One region of the Cohnella sp. LGH genome, then DNA from elsewhere that is predicted to be linked to it. Evidence: riboswitches for the same ligand, from Rfam matches in the RefSeq annotation. Region 1 holds a riboswitch; each other region holds the start of a gene.
The links. A riboswitch is a leader RNA that binds a small molecule or an ion and turns the genes downstream of it on or off. The one in region 1 is predicted to bind cyclic di-AMP.

Region 1 (3,673 bases):
TCCGATTCCCGGGCCGACCTCCAGCGCTCCTCGCGTCTCGTCCAGCCCGGCCGCAGCAATGATCTGGTCGAGCACATTCCCATCAATCAGAAAGTTTTGGCCGAGACTCTTTTTGAACGTAAACCCGTGCTTGCGAATAATTTCGCGCGTCCGGTTTGATGTGGCGATCTCCTTCATGCCTTTATCGTCCTTCCTGCTCCAACTGCTCCAGCGCCGCTTGAAATTCGGCCTTCGTAATCCGGAACATGAGGCATCTCTTGTAAAATTGTTTGCCGTTTGCGTAGCCTATGCCCAGAATCTCTCCCATACGCTCTCTGCGGCCCGCAGATGAGGCGTGTACGATCAGCCCGGCGGCCAGCAGGTCGTTCCACTCGATCTCCGCAGGCACGTCGGTGGCCGCCTCCGGTCCGCGCACCCTCTCCAGCGCCCGGCGAATCGCTTCATCGGATGCGTGCTCCACGCCGATGCCCCTGCGGCCTCGCGCCTCGTCCTTCGTCAGAAAGGCATGCTTGCAGTCCGGAACGCGCTCGGAGACGATCTTGCGGATACGTTCCCCCGGAGCGTCCGGGTCGGTGAGGACGATGACGCCTCTGCGTGCTTGCGCAAGCTCGATCCGCACAAGCACGTCCTCTCCGATCGCCGAGCCGCCCGTCTCGATCGTATCGGCGTTTACGGCCCGCTTGACCGCCGTCGTGTCATCCTTTCCCTCCACGACAATCATTTCTCGAATCATTCGTTTTCATTCCGCCTTTAATCCGTGCTTTTCCTTCAAGCGTATACGAGAATGGTACGAAGGGCAAGTCCCGAACCCTCCCTTCCGCACTGCTGCGCAACAAAAATCGGGAAGAGCCCAGAGGCTCTTCCCGACGCAAAGCTCTATTGGATCGAAGCCGAGCGATGCCGGCTAATCCGCGGACGGCTTGACCGGCCCGATCACGTACACCGTATACCCGCGTTTTAATCCAAACTTGTTGACGTGCGATTCGCTATCGAAGTAGACATCGATTTTCTTGCCTTTGACGGCTCCGCCCGTATCTTCGGCGCGGCGGAAGCCGATCCCTTCGATGTACACCCACCAGCCGAGCGGAATCACTTTCGGATCCACAGCAACCGTGCGGCCTTCCTTCACGGTCGTTCCGGTTCGGGTGATACCGTAGCCGTCGTCTCCTTTGGATTTACCCGTAGATGCGAACCCTGCCGAATACGCCGTCAACGTCACGTTGCTCAGCATTCGTTTTACTTTGACGCTCTTGCCGTTCAGCTTGACGACTTTCGCTTCTCCCGCTGTCGGCGGTCCGCTGAACGACGCCAAAGCCACTTCGGCCTTCTTCTTCGTTCCGATTGCGACAACCTGCTGTACAGCCGGCTTGGCAATCGTCTTCTCGATCATTTCCTGGCTGACCAGCTTGCCGTTCTCGTAAACCTTCTCGGTTTTATAGACGACCATGCCTTGTTTGCCTTCGGTCACGACCTTCGTCTTGCCTTCTTCAAGCTCCTCGCTCTTCTTCTCCACAACCTTGAAGGCGATCGGGCGCTGGGTCTCTGTAACCTCTTTGCGCACGCGAACGACCGATACGGTCATACCTTCCCGCAAAGGACTGTCAAGCTCCGGAACGACGCGGTCATTCTCGGATAGATTGAGGTTTAACGCCTTGATGACTCCCCCAACGGTATCTTCGCTTGAATAAGCGACTTGCTGTTTGCCATCCGCTTTGATCATAACGCCTACCGCCCGGTCGATAATCAATCGGCTTCCCTCTTCCAAGCTGGCCGTAGCCGCCATTGAGAGATGATCGTTAGGCCCGATGTAGATGCCCTGCTCTTCGAGCAAGCCGAGCACGTCCGAGGTTTTCGTAGAGATCGCCTTCGAGACGCCGTTGTCGATGATCGTAATGTTCTTGATTGCCGCCTTCTGCAGCAACGAAATGAACATGATGGAGATGGCAAAAACGAGAATTGCGGCCAATAGCGCTGCACGCAAATGCTCATGCTTCCAACGCAGTGCGAAAAGCTTGCCGGTCGGTCGTGGATCATGGGTTTCCTGAATAGGAATTGCGCCCATATCTCGTTCCTCCTTCATAGCCCGCCGTCGACTGTAATGCATGATGTTGTCTGACGCGACTAATCCAAAATGGTTAACGACACCTGGCGATCAGACCCGAAATTTTCGCGGATTTCGGCTGGATCGATCAGACGCCGCCTTCCCCAGTTCAGAATACTCACATGAGAGCATGTTACCCTGAGCAGTTGTGTTGGCAACACAAAAAGCCATCGAGACAGAGGACTGTTCGTGGCTTCCGCATGATTGAAAATAAGCTAAGTACTGTAGCGGCACGAGGGTGACCTCTCTCTATCACGCTTGCGGGGTTAGCTGTCGGATTCGGGCAAAGAGAGTTGCCCTAACGGCTGCATGCCTGACGCGTCACTCAGATAGAGCCGCCATCCCGACACTTGCCGCATTCACCCCAAGATTGCTCGGACCGCATTGGACGCTCATCAAGATCGTCGCCGCGTTGGGTCCCCCACTCTCCCGTTCGGGAGATTAAGCGCACTGGAAAAGGAATGTCATATTCGAACTTTCTGTTGATGATCATAACCTCTGCGCGATAACAGTGTAAAGACGGCTCATCCGACGAATTTAGCCGTTTTTACGGAAAATCGAAGGGAACTTGCGCGATTATCGCATCAAAAGCCAGTTTTTTCTTCGAAGCGGCTTGTTTTTCTCCCGTTTCTTCCGTTTATCTCGTTATCCCAAAACAGCGTCTGGCGTTATCGCCTGTTATTTTTGCAATTTCTTCCAGAGAAACGCCTTTTATTTCCGCTGCCGTCTCTGCGATCAGACGCACGTAAGCGGACTCATTTCGCTTCCCTCGATGGGGGTGAGGAGTCAAATAGGGGGCATCGGTTTCGATCAGCAAACGGTCCAATGGAACCCTTTCCAAAACCTCTTTGGGAACCCTTGCATTTTTGAATGTAACCGGTCCCCCGAAGGAAATATGGAAATTCATATCCAGGCATATTTGGGCCGTCTCCCAACTTCCGGAGAAGCAGTGCATAATTCCCCCGACCTCGGAAGCCCGCTCCTCCTTCAATAATTTTACAATGTCCTCGTGTGCGTCCCGATTATGAATCACGATAGGTTTTCCGATCCGCCGGGCCAGTCGAATTTGTTCGCGAAACACTGTCTGCTGAACGTCTTTCGGCGATGTGTCCCAATAATAATCAAGTCCGATTTCGCCGATCGCGACGACTTTCGGATGAGTGGTGCAGAGTCGCTCGATCCAGGCCAAATCCTCTTCCAGCTTCATGTCGACGGCATCGGTCGGATGCCACCCAACCGCCGCATAAATAAACGGGTATTTCTCCGTCAACGCCATCGTCGTGGGAATCGTCTCGCGGTTGAACCCGATATTGACGATCGTGTCTACGCCGGCGGCCAACGCGCGTTCTATCACTTCATCTCGTTCGCTGTCGAACTTGTGAGAATCGAGGTGAGCATGGGTATCAAAAAGCATCATAATGTCTCCTTTTTCGAGAGGTTGTTCAAAAAGTCCAATTTTGATCACGAAGCATCTCATAAAGCATACTCGACGTCGAATTTTATGTGTGATCGAAATCACTTTCTTCTATTATATAGACAACCTGGCGCGTGTCTCGGAACTGAGCAAATGAG
Region 2 (3,673 bases), 3.1 Mb from region 1:
TTGGGCGATGCCGAAGCGTACTTCCTTTCCTTCCATGCTACCCTGCGAAGCGTCGATGCCCAGTGCATTCAGGGCCGGATTGCCGCTTTTCTCGGCCGTATAAGCGATCGTCAGGAATACGAGGAACAAAATCATCATCGCCGAAAAAATAACCCAGCCCTGCTTTTTACTTTTGGCGAATCTGCCGTACATGAATGGAAGACCGGCAGAGAGCGACCACATCGAAATCATTTCGATGACGTTCGTCAACCCGTTCGGATTCTCGAACGGATGCGAGGAGTTCGCTCCGAAAAAACCGCCTCCATTGGTGCCTAAATGTTTGATCGACTCAAGCGAGGCGACCGGACCGATCGCAATTTGCTGAACCGAGCCCTCCAGAGTCGTTAATGACAAGGTCGGGTCCAAGGTTTGCGGCACTTGCAGCGCAACCAATGCCAAAGTAACGATGATCGCTAATGGGAAGAAGATCCGGGTATGGGCTTTGACGAAATCCTCGAAGAAATTACCGAGCGTGTTCCCTTTGCTGGTGATCCCTCTGACGAAAGCGACTGCCACTGACAAACCGGTGGCCGCCGATGTAAACATCATCATCATGATGACCGCCATTTGCGAGAAATAGGTCAAACCGGTTTCGCCGCTGTAGTGCTGAAGATTCGTATTGGTCATAAAGCTGATGATCGTATTTATCACGAGCGTCGGCTCCATATTGCCGATGTCGTTCGGGTTTAACGGCAGTCCGGTCTGCACGCGAAGCATCGCGTAACATAAGGCAACCAAAACCATATTGGTCAAAACGAAGCTGAGCGCATATTTTTTCCAGCTCATTCCGACTCTATTATTTAGCCCAATGATCCTAAAAATCAGTTTTTCAAACGGACCAAACACTTTGTCCGTACGGTTGGATTCGTTCGAGAACACATGGTACATGTAGTTCCCGAGCGGTTTCGCGATCAGCATCAGAATGCCGATCACAACGACAATTTGCAAAATATCCATAGCCGTTCCTCCTTGTGGCTCGATCGACTGCGTGCGAAGTCCCTCTAAAATTTGTCAGGGTGAAGCAGTGCATAAACGAGATAAATGAACAACGCTCCCGTAAAAATCAATACGATTGTCATGAGCTTTCCCCTTCCGTTTCGTCGATCGATCTGTCGCACCAGACGATAAACCCGGCGACTAGGGCGAAGGAAGCGACCAAGGTTAAAATCATCCATAGATCCATCATCTCTACACGTCCTTTACGATTAATCCGTCCAACTTCCGAGCAAAAATCCGACATCGTTGGCTTGCGTATGCACGATATAAGAAGCGCCTAGCTTTCTGTAAATCACTTCGGGATGCGATGCGCCGGTTACGACCGTAATCGCCTTACAAGACCAATTGGCGAGCAGCAGCAAGTACTGACAACTTAGCGGTAAACTTGATTCGAAAATGAATACACGACCGATCGGGAACGAAGGTACAGAATTTTCCTTAATTGAGACGGTGTCTACGCGGAGTATACAGTCTACTCCAAGGCCTCTTAGCTCCCTCTCTTCCCTGCCGTTATTCGTCAGCACCGCTACTGGAATCCGATGAATTCGAAGGAGCTTGATAAATCTTTTACCCGCCTCGTTCGGTGCGGCAATCAGGATATGACGTTGTTCCATAGGTTCGGTTCCTCCTTCCCGGATATCGGAAGAAGGCAACAAAAAAGAAGCTTTGGGCACAGAGGAACCTTTGCCCGCGGCTTCTTCGACCAAAACGCTAGTCTGATGTCGGCTCGCGAAAAGTGTTGCCTCTCCCGATACGCTTACGAGGTTAGCTGCCGGATTCGGGCGTGAGAGTCGCCCTACGCTCGGAACGGTTAAGTGCCGAACGATTCACCCCATGGAGCCGATTTCGGATCCTGTCGGTTCCCCCGATCCTTTTCGTTTAAGGATTCAGCGTCTAAATTTGAAAATACTTTTCATAAAATGGCATAATTAAAACGCAACTGATCGCTCTCTGCGTCGCGACTGGGCTTACAAGCTTCATCATCCTCTCCGAAGAAGCAATTTCTGTGTGGAGCTCCACGCATCATGGCCGTATCGTACTCCTAGCCATAAAACCTGTAAAGCAGCGCACGGTTCAAAATGAATGGATTTCGGTAAAATTCATTGGTTACAACGATTTATATGGAAATAATCTTCGATTATCTCGTGTATTCTCTTTATTGTGCAGTTTTACATCCATTTTTATAGTATTTTTACACCTCTAAACGGTTTATTTTATCCCTTTTTTACAGTAATCTAATAGAGCAGAATACTGGAATATGGACGGGGGGACGGGGGAAGTCGTGCGAATTATTCGAGCTTTATGGAGGTCGTGGTGGTCTTATGCAAGCATCACGCTGCTGATCGCCCTCATGACAGTGGCCTTGCACCCGCTCGTACTTGCGATCGATTTGGTCAATATAGCGCTGATCTATTTATTTCCTGTGCTCGTCAGTGCCGTGTATTGGGGGTTACGTCCGGCAATCTATACGGCAATCGCGGCTGTTCTGGCGCTCGATTTTTTCTTCATTCCGCCAAAGCTGAGCTTCACCGTGGCAGACTTGCGTTATCTCATTTCATTTTGCGTTTTTTTGGCCGTTGCCGCGTTGACCTCCAGTCTTGCGGCAAGGCTGAAGCAGCAGCTGCTTTATTCCAAACAGAAAGAGGCGCACACTGCTTCGCTCTATGCGCTGAGCAAGCAGATGAGCGCCATTACGGACATCCACGCTTTGCTGGATAATGTCTCCCTCCATGTCTCTCAGACCATTGGCACGGAAATTGCGATTTACTTGCCGGATGATCGGAACAATCTGGTGCTGACCCACCGTTCCGATTCTCTTAGCGATTGGGGGCAGAGTAAAGCAGAGCAGGTAATTGCGAAGCTGGCGTTCGATGACGGCGAAGCAGCCGGATACGGGTCCAACACTTTAAGAGATGCTCCAGGCTATTACCTCCCGTTGAGAACCGAAGACCGCGTATATGGCGTTCTGGCGCTTAATATGAGAGATTGGACTAAAGGATTCACGACCGAACAGCAGCAAATGATGGAAGCGATAGGCGGATTGGCGGCCAGCGCCATCGCTCGCGTGAAGTTGGCTGAAGAGGCGAAAATCGCTCATTTGTCGGCTGAATCGGAACGACTTCGTACAGCTATTCTGGATTCCGTTTCTCATGAACTGCGAACCCCGCTAGCAGCCATAATCGGCTCGTCAACCGGTCTGATCGCGGGAGACAACCTTTTTACTTCGGAGGACCGGATGGAACTGCTCATCACCATTCGGGATGGCGCGCTTCGTATGAACCGACTCGTAATCAACCTTCTCAGCATGGTGCAATTGGAAAGCGGTATGTTGCGTCTTAGAAAAAATTGGTGCGACATGGAGGATCTGATCGGCGTTACGCTTGCGCAAGTTAAAGATTTTCAGCAGCATCGGCGGCTGCGGGTACAGCTTCCGCCCAATACCCCTATGGTGTTAGGCGATGAAGTGCTTCTTGAGCAAGTATTGGTCAATATAGTCAGTAATGCGATTAAATATAGTCCGGATTACAGTGATATCGACATAGAGGTATCGTCGGAAAACAATGCCCTTTTGATCTCCATATCCGATCAGGGGATCAGGCTCTCTGATGAGGAATACATGCGGATGTTCGAAAAATTT
Region 3 (3,673 bases), 3.1 Mb from region 1:
GTAGATCAAGCAGAAGCCCGCGGCAAACAAAATACCGGAACCAAGCAAGACAACTTTGGCATGCAGGGATAATTTGCGCCATGAACGTTTGCGAAAAACATCCACGACGACAATATAGCCAAGCCCCCCGATAATAAACAGCAGGATGACGGTGATGTTGACTACAGGGTCGCCAACAAATGGAGATAAACTGTCCGACCATAAAGCGAAGCCCGCATTGTTAAACGCTGAAATGGAATGAAAGAGCGCATAATAAGCAGCTTGACCCCAACCCATATCGGCTTGCCAACGCAAGGTGAGTACCAATGTCGCCATTGCCTCAAATGCAAATGCGATAAGCACCATAAAGATCGACAATTTGACCAAGCCTTGCGATGATGTCGAATGCGTGGCCTGCTGAATGATCAGCCTTTGGCGAAGACCGATCCTTTTGCCGATCATGATAGCCACCATTACGCCGACGGTCATAAAGCCAAGGCCGCCGACCTGAATGAGCATCATAATGACGATTTGCCCGAAGGTAGAGAACACACTTCCCGTATCCACGACAACCAGGCCATTGACACAAATGGCGGAGGTTGCCGTAAAGAGGGCATTCAGCAGGCCGATCGATTGGCCGGATGATGATGAATAGGGGAGCATTAGAAGCAAAGCGCCTACCCAGATCAAGCAAAAAAAGATCATCAAGATGAGTTGGGGAGGGCTTGTTCGTGTTTTCAGCCGATTTACGATGGCGACAAGCATAGTGAAAAGAGAACGGCTATGCATACGATCTTCATTTCTGTTCATAGTCTTCTTCCAAGTCTCGAATATCCGTGTTACTGCCGATTATCACCAGAATATCTCCCGTGTTAATTTCATCCTCTGCCTTTGGTGAAATATTGATATGAACTCCTTTTTTGATCGCCATAATGGTACATCCGTATTTGGCCCGAATATTTAATTGTTGAAGAGTCTGTTCATTCATTGCAGGTGGGGCCTTCAGTTCAACCAAATTGTGAACGGGAGACAACTCAATGTAGTCAATCAGATTGTCGGAGCTTAATTGATTTCCAAGGCGAGCAGCCATGTCTCGTTCTGGATACACAATATGATCTGCCCCTACTTTGATTAGAACTTGCCCATGCATTTCGTTTTTAGCTTTGGCCGTTATTTTCGGTATATGCAATTCTTTAAGCAACAAGGTTGCCAAGATGCTCGCCTGCAGATCTTCTCCGATAGCAACAATCGCATGGGTAAAGTTTCGTGCGCCCAGTTCTTTCAGTACTCCTTCATCTGTACAATCTGCTTGCACAGCATGAGTCGCTACGCCGGATATGTCTTGTACGAGCTGCTCATCCTTATCAACGGCGAGTACTTCGTGACCATTCTGAATCAAAGTGTGCACCAAGCTAGACCCAAATCGGCCCAGGCCAATCACTATAAACTGTTTTTTCATGCATAGCACATCCTTTCCTTATGTCTATCTATCCCGACCCTCTTGAAAGGCGATAATATGAATATCGATTTCTCCAATTTTCTTTAATAGTTCATTGACAATGGAGCCATTCCAAATCTCTTGCCATCGTGTCATACCGGGGTGCCCGATGATTAATTGTGTGATTTGAATTTGCTCAGCCGTATCGACTATCACATCGGAGACCTTGTGATTGCCACGAGTTTTGGTCATAAACGTGGCATGGCATTCTTCGGATATCGTTTTCCAATGGAGAATGCGCTCACTTTTGTCTTGGCTAATCTGGTTATTCTCTTGTTCAGTCTGTACATGCAGTACGAACAATGGGCATTGATAAAGGGCAGCTAATCGGCCTCCTCGCCGGATCAGCCGTTCTCCGTTTGGCCCGTGGTACACACATACCATAATTTTCTCACTGCTTAACATGGGCTATACTCCTTTGCTGAAACTTGAAAGTAACAGAATGATTGCTGTGAAACGACAAAAAAGCTTGGAGCAGAGAAATTCTGCTGCCAAGCTTCGGATTGCTATGTCAGGACAAACCAAAGACGCATTCATGATCTCTCTCATGACGCCTACGAGGTTAGCTGTCGGATTCGGGTCTGAGAGTCCCCGTTCTTTCTGCAAAAGAAAGAATTCACCCCTGAAGCGATTATGCTTCGTTGGTTCCCCCGCTCCTCAAAAGAGGATTAAGCGATGAATATACAATTGTTGTAACTTATCATAAAGCAGTTAATTTCAAAAGTAAACAGCTGATCCGGGAAATCAATCATGGGTTGCTTGCATAGTTATGGTTGAATGTAGTGGTATTTTCAGGTAATAATACGAAGATAGAGCAAAGACGTTTCAATTTCTTTTGAGTGGGCAATGGAAAGGGGATCATTCGTTATGTTTTTCATAAGTTCAGATTTGCCCCACTTGAATCAGATTGGCGGTCTTGGATTTATGACTTATAGTTTATAGTGAGCTGGTAGTGGTCGTATTATCTATGTTATGCGCGCCTTGACAGTCATGGTTATTTCCGTGAGTGTGGTGATTGCAGGATTTTAAAGAGGTTCTTTTCGAAGTCACTTCGGCATTGAGAACGGACAGACATACGGTTCTGACACAGACGCCACTTCCAATGAAACGGGACCTGATTTAAGACACCTGAGGAAGCACTTGCCATACAGAAGAATAGACCTTCGGGTGGTCGTGATATCCCGCTATATGATGTTGATGGGAAAACCAAAATTGGTGTCTTTCATATTGGCTGATAATAATGGCAATAAAACAGTTCAACATCTTTAACCTAACGGAGAACGTTAGTTGGATGACAACAGCGGCAGTCTAAGGCATTATTTATCAAATCTTGGTCTGCCGCTCTTTCATTAATTGATCAGTCTAAAACTTATTTTTTAAAAGCTGACGATTCATCAATTCAAAAAACGCGCTAAATCAACGACATCAGTCTAACACATTATTTTTACCGAACAACACTTGCATTTGCATTGTCGCAAAAACACAGTCGGGAGAAATTCCGGTATCCCGAGGAGAAAGTTCTGATTGTCTAGAGATGCCTCCTATTTCTAACATCCTGAACCAAGATTAAAATCAGGGAAATGTTTAAGACCGGAGAGCGATCGGCAAGGTAACTAGTCATTCCTCCCAATTATGTTTGCTTCCGACAAGTCCATAAAAGAACAATTTATTGAGGTCCCCCGTCATCTTTTGCAGGTGCGGAAAGGCCTCTTCTTTTTGCATATAATCCTTGAACATTTGAATGAACACAAGGATTGATTCATTAGATAGGCCGGGATCGACATACCCTTGCTGTTTTCCCTCTTCAATTAGCGTCATCAGCCCCGGCATGATTTTTTCCTGCATCATCTTTTCCAGGTAAGGGACGCCGGTCGCGTACTTTTTCATGAAATGGGTAAAGGTATCGGGGTGCACATTATTGGCGGAATCGATCTTGGCAAACATCACGCTTTTGATCTTTTCGATAAAAGGCATGTCGTTGGTCAGCATTTTTTCATACTCCGACCAGATCTGATCGAGATAAAATACGAGCATTTCTTCAACAAGATTATGTTTGCTTCCGAAATAGTTGTAAATCGTCACTTGCGATACGTTGGCTTTGCTTGCTATTTCTGCAATGGACACTTTCTGGATGCCGTAGGTCAAAAACAGATCAACGGCACTTCGCAAGATGTCCTTTTTTTTCTGGTCTCTACG
Region 4 (3,673 bases), 3.4 Mb from region 1:
TGATTTTGTTACCTAGTCTGCGTTTTGCGGAGTTTCTTCGCCTGTTGGCGCGTCATGGGAGGCGTCAGCGGCAGGAACGGCTTCCTCATACAGTCCCGTGCGACGCTTAAACCAGCGGAACAGATGCGTGCTGATCACCTTTAGAATGGCATACCCGGGAACGGCGAGAATGATGCCGATCATGCCGAACAGGTTGCCGGCCGCGATAATGACGAAGATGATCGTAATCGGATGAACCCGCATCGTCTTGCCCATAATTTGCGGAGAGATAAACTTGCCCTCGATCAATTGCACGATTGTCCAAATCACGATCATTTTCACGAGCATGATCGGGGACGTCATCATGGCGACGATCAGCGCGGGAGTGATGGCGATTGCCGGGCCCAAATAAGGGACGATGCTCGTACAAGCGGCGATAACGGCGAGCACAAGGGAGTAGTCCAGTCCGATAATGAGATAGCCGATGTACAGCAGCACGCCGATACAAGCGCTGACGATGATCTGGCCGCGAATGTACGAGCTGATCTGATGGTTCATCTCCAGCATGACGCCGAAGGAGCGGCCTCTGAGCTTAGTCGGCACGAATCCAAGCACGAACGGGGCCAGTTTCTTGCGGTCTTTGAGCAGGTAGAACAGGACGAAGGGAACCGTGATGATCGCCAGCACCGTCTCGGTAATTCGGCCTACCAACCCGCCTATTCCCGACCAAGCGTTGCTGAGAAGGGTCGAAGCGCGCGAGGAGAACTCGTCCGTGAGCTTGGCCGTATCAATTCCGATCATGCTTTGCAGCTCGTTGAAATACTTGTTTCCAATCAGTTCCTCGAACTTGGCCTGCGCGTTCTGCGTGTAGGTCGGGAACTGGGAGATCAGGCTGGCGATTTGCTCGCTGAGCAGGGGGACGACTTTCATAACTACGAGCGTCAGTACCGTAATAATGACAAGGTACAGCCCAAGGATGGAATAAAGGCGTTTTACTTTGCGATGCTCCAAATAGTCGACGATCGGATTAAGGAGGTAGTACGCGACTCCGGCTAACAGGAACGGTAGGAATACGGTTTCCAGCACGACGGTCAGCGGATGAAAAACATAGGAAATCTTGTCCAAAATAAAAATATTCAAGCCAATCAACAGGATGACGACGAGGAACAGAACAAATTTCCGGTCGATCAGTCCTTTAATGCCTTCCGATAGTTTGCTAGAGCTCTGCATGGGGCTTCCTCCTTCTTTGTTCTATTGTAACCGACGGGAAAGCCGTCCGACAAATTTGTCCGCTGCCGAATTTCACGGATGAAATTTCTCAGGGTTGACAGGGCGGGCAGCTGTAAATTATAGTTTAGTTACGCTTAGTTTCCGGAAACTTCCGGAAAGCGGGGGAACCAATCTTTTGGGGCGAATCATGGATTGCTCATGTAGGGAACCATCTATCCCGAGCCCGACAGCTAACCTCGTTTGCACTGGATGGGTCATAAGTTGCTCATTCTTTTGACCCGTTAAGGGTCTTTTTCTGTCTTTACGGACCCTTGTCCGCAGTAGGGATGGTCTACTGCGCGCAGGGTCTATTTAACGTTCGGACGAAAGGGGGTATCGCGGGGCTTGGAACGGATTCGTTCTCGAATTCGAATGAATATACATGGAGGAGGAAGGCCGCATGGCGCAGCCAAAGTATATCACCGATATCGGAAAGATCTCTCACATCCCCGAGGAACAACGTGAGAAGCTGAAGAAGATTACCGACAAGTTCGTGTTTCGCGTGAACGAATATTACTTGAATCTGATCGATTGGAACGATCCGCACGATCCGATTCGCAAGCTCGTTATTCCGAATGAAGGGGAGCTGGAGGAATACGGACGTTGGGACGCTTCGGACGAGGATACGAACTACGTGGTCAAAGGCTGCCAGCACAAGTATTCGTCGACGGCGCTGCTGATTGTCTCCGAGGTGTGCGGAGCCTACTGTCGCTACTGCTTCCGCAAGCGGCTGTTCCGCAACGACGTCAAGGAAGCGACCTCGGACATCGAGCCGGGCCTGCAGTATATCGCCAACCATCCTGAGATTAGCAACGTGCTGCTGACCGGAGGCGACAGCCTCATCCTTGCCACGCCTAAACTGCGCGCGATTTTGCATAGATTACGCGAAATCGAACATGTGAAGATCATTCGACTCGGCTCGAAAATCCCTGTCTTTAATCCGATGAGGATTTACGAGGACGAGGAGCTTCTGGAGACGATCCGCGAGTTTTCCAACGCGAACAAGCGCATCTACGTGATGGCTCATATCAATCATCCTCGCGAAATTACGCCGGAAGCGGTACGAGGCTTCCAAGCGCTGCACGACGCCGGAGCGATCGTCGTTAACCAGACGCCTGTGCTTAGAGGCATCAACGACGATCCTGAGGTGCTCGGCGAGTTGCTGGACCGGCTGAGCTGGGCTGGCGTAACGCCCTACTATTTTTTCATCAACCGACCCGTGGCGGGCAACAACGATTTCGTGCTGCCGTTAGCTAGAGTGTACGATATCGTCGAGAAGGCGAAAGCTCGTACCTCCGGTTTAGGCAAGAGAGTGCGCCTGTCTATGAGCCATACGTCGGGCAAAATCGAAATTTTGGCGATCGAGAACGGCAAAGCCTATCTGAAATATCATCAATCCCGCGACGGCAACTACGGGAAATTCATGATGCTGGATTGTCCCGACGACGCGGCCTGGTTCGACGATCTTCCGGGGAGCGAGCGCTATTGGAAAAAGCCGCAGAAACGGACGAAGGAAGTCGTCTCCGTGAACGAATTGCCTGATGTTCCGCGCAAGCGCGAGCGGAGGGCGGAAGTGCCGAGTTAAAGCCATAAGGGTTCCACAGGAGCCGCCTCCAGTGTACGCGCAGGGCGACGATGTCGCTCTCCGTGTTGCCGAGGCGGCTCTTATTCGCGCGCTTCGCTTGATTGCTACCGGATGCGACAAAGGTTCCGCGATTTCTCGTTGACTGTTTGACAAGCTTCTCGACGGCAGAAAGGTAAAATCTATTCATTCCAATATTGGAGGAATGGATAGGGATGGCGTTGGGAAGCAAAACGGTCTTATTCGCGCTTGCCATTTTGCTGGCGGCGCAAGGCATTGCGCAAGCGAAGGGGGTTCAGTCCGGGCAATGGAGCGGCAGCAAGCCCGCGGAGGCGAAAGCATTTCCCGAGATGTATACCGAAGTGGCGGGAGTACTCGGTTTTCGGGGCGGAGGCGATAGAAGCGCGCCGTCTTACGGGACCGTTGAGATGCAGACGTATCGCCCCGCAATCGCTTGGGAGAAGAAGACGAAGAGCAGCTCATGGGGCGGCGGAGCGGGCTGGACGGGACAGCCGGCGATCGTCCAATGGCAGCCGGAAGTGCTCGCGTCGATGAACGTTAAGCCGAAGTTTCGTTCCAAGCCGAATTTTACCGAGGTCATCTATGCCTCTTTGGACGGATACGTCTATTTTCTGGAGCTGGAAACAGGCGAGGAGACGAGAAGTCCGATCCGGGTCGGCAACCCGATTAAAGGCAGCGTGTCCGTAGATGCGCGCGGGTATCCGCTGCTGTACGTCGGAGAGGGAATCCCCGAGAACGGAACGATCGGATTTAACCTGTATAGCCTGATCGACCAGAAGCGGCTGCTGCGCGTTAACGGCATCGATTCCTTCGCTTATCGGC

Region 2: linked by a shared signal. The riboswitch ahead of J4772_RS13535 (HAD family hydrolase) and the one ahead of J4772_RS00475 (resuscitation-promoting factor) in region 1 are both predicted to bind cyclic di-AMP.
Region 3: linked by a shared signal. The riboswitch ahead of J4772_RS24795 (universal stress protein) and the one ahead of J4772_RS00475 (resuscitation-promoting factor) in region 1 are both predicted to bind cyclic di-AMP.
Region 4: linked by a shared signal. The riboswitch ahead of J4772_RS15140 (KamA family radical SAM protein) and the one ahead of J4772_RS00475 (resuscitation-promoting factor) in region 1 are both predicted to bind cyclic di-AMP.

The regions. Positions count from the first base shown of each region.
Region 1 covers NZ_CP072117.1:111,186-114,858, reverse strand. Annotated here, with positions in the region: gene rsmA (16S rRNA (adenine(1518)-N(6)/adenine(1519)-N(6))-dimethyltransferase RsmA) at 1-177, opposite strand, end outside; gene rnmV (ribonuclease M5) at 182-733, opposite strand; gene J4772_RS00475 (resuscitation-promoting factor) at 905-2,062, opposite strand; cyclic di-AMP (ydaO/yuaA leader) riboswitch at 2,342-2,559, opposite strand; gene J4772_RS00470 (TatD family hydrolase) at 2,739-3,515, opposite strand; gene J4772_RS00465 (HD domain-containing protein) at 3,630-3,673, opposite strand, start outside.
Region 2 covers NZ_CP072117.1:3,185,695-3,189,367, reverse strand. Annotated here, with positions in the region: gene kdpA (potassium-transporting ATPase subunit KdpA) at 1-996, opposite strand, end outside; gene kdpF (K(+)-transporting ATPase subunit F) at 1,041-1,118, opposite strand; gene J4772_RS13535 (HAD family hydrolase) at 1,245-1,649, opposite strand; cyclic di-AMP (ydaO/yuaA leader) riboswitch at 1,774-1,938, opposite strand; gene J4772_RS13530 (ATP-binding protein) at 2,318-3,673, shown strand, end outside.
Region 3 covers NZ_CP072117.1:5,890,735-5,894,407, reverse strand. Annotated here, with positions in the region: gene J4772_RS24805 (TrkH family potassium uptake protein) at 1-744, opposite strand, end outside; gene J4772_RS24800 (potassium channel family protein) at 776-1,438, opposite strand; gene J4772_RS24795 (universal stress protein) at 1,463-1,882, opposite strand; cyclic di-AMP (ydaO/yuaA leader) riboswitch at 2,013-2,162, opposite strand; gene J4772_RS24790 (TetR/AcrR family transcriptional regulator) at 3,095-3,673, opposite strand, start outside.
Region 4 covers NZ_CP072117.1:3,560,747-3,564,419, reverse strand. Annotated here, with positions in the region: gene J4772_RS15145 (AI-2E family transporter) at 13-1,209, opposite strand; cyclic di-AMP (ydaO/yuaA leader) riboswitch at 1,331-1,469, shown strand; gene J4772_RS15140 (KamA family radical SAM protein) at 1,649-2,833, shown strand; gene J4772_RS15135 (outer membrane protein assembly factor BamB family protein) at 3,046-3,673, shown strand, end outside.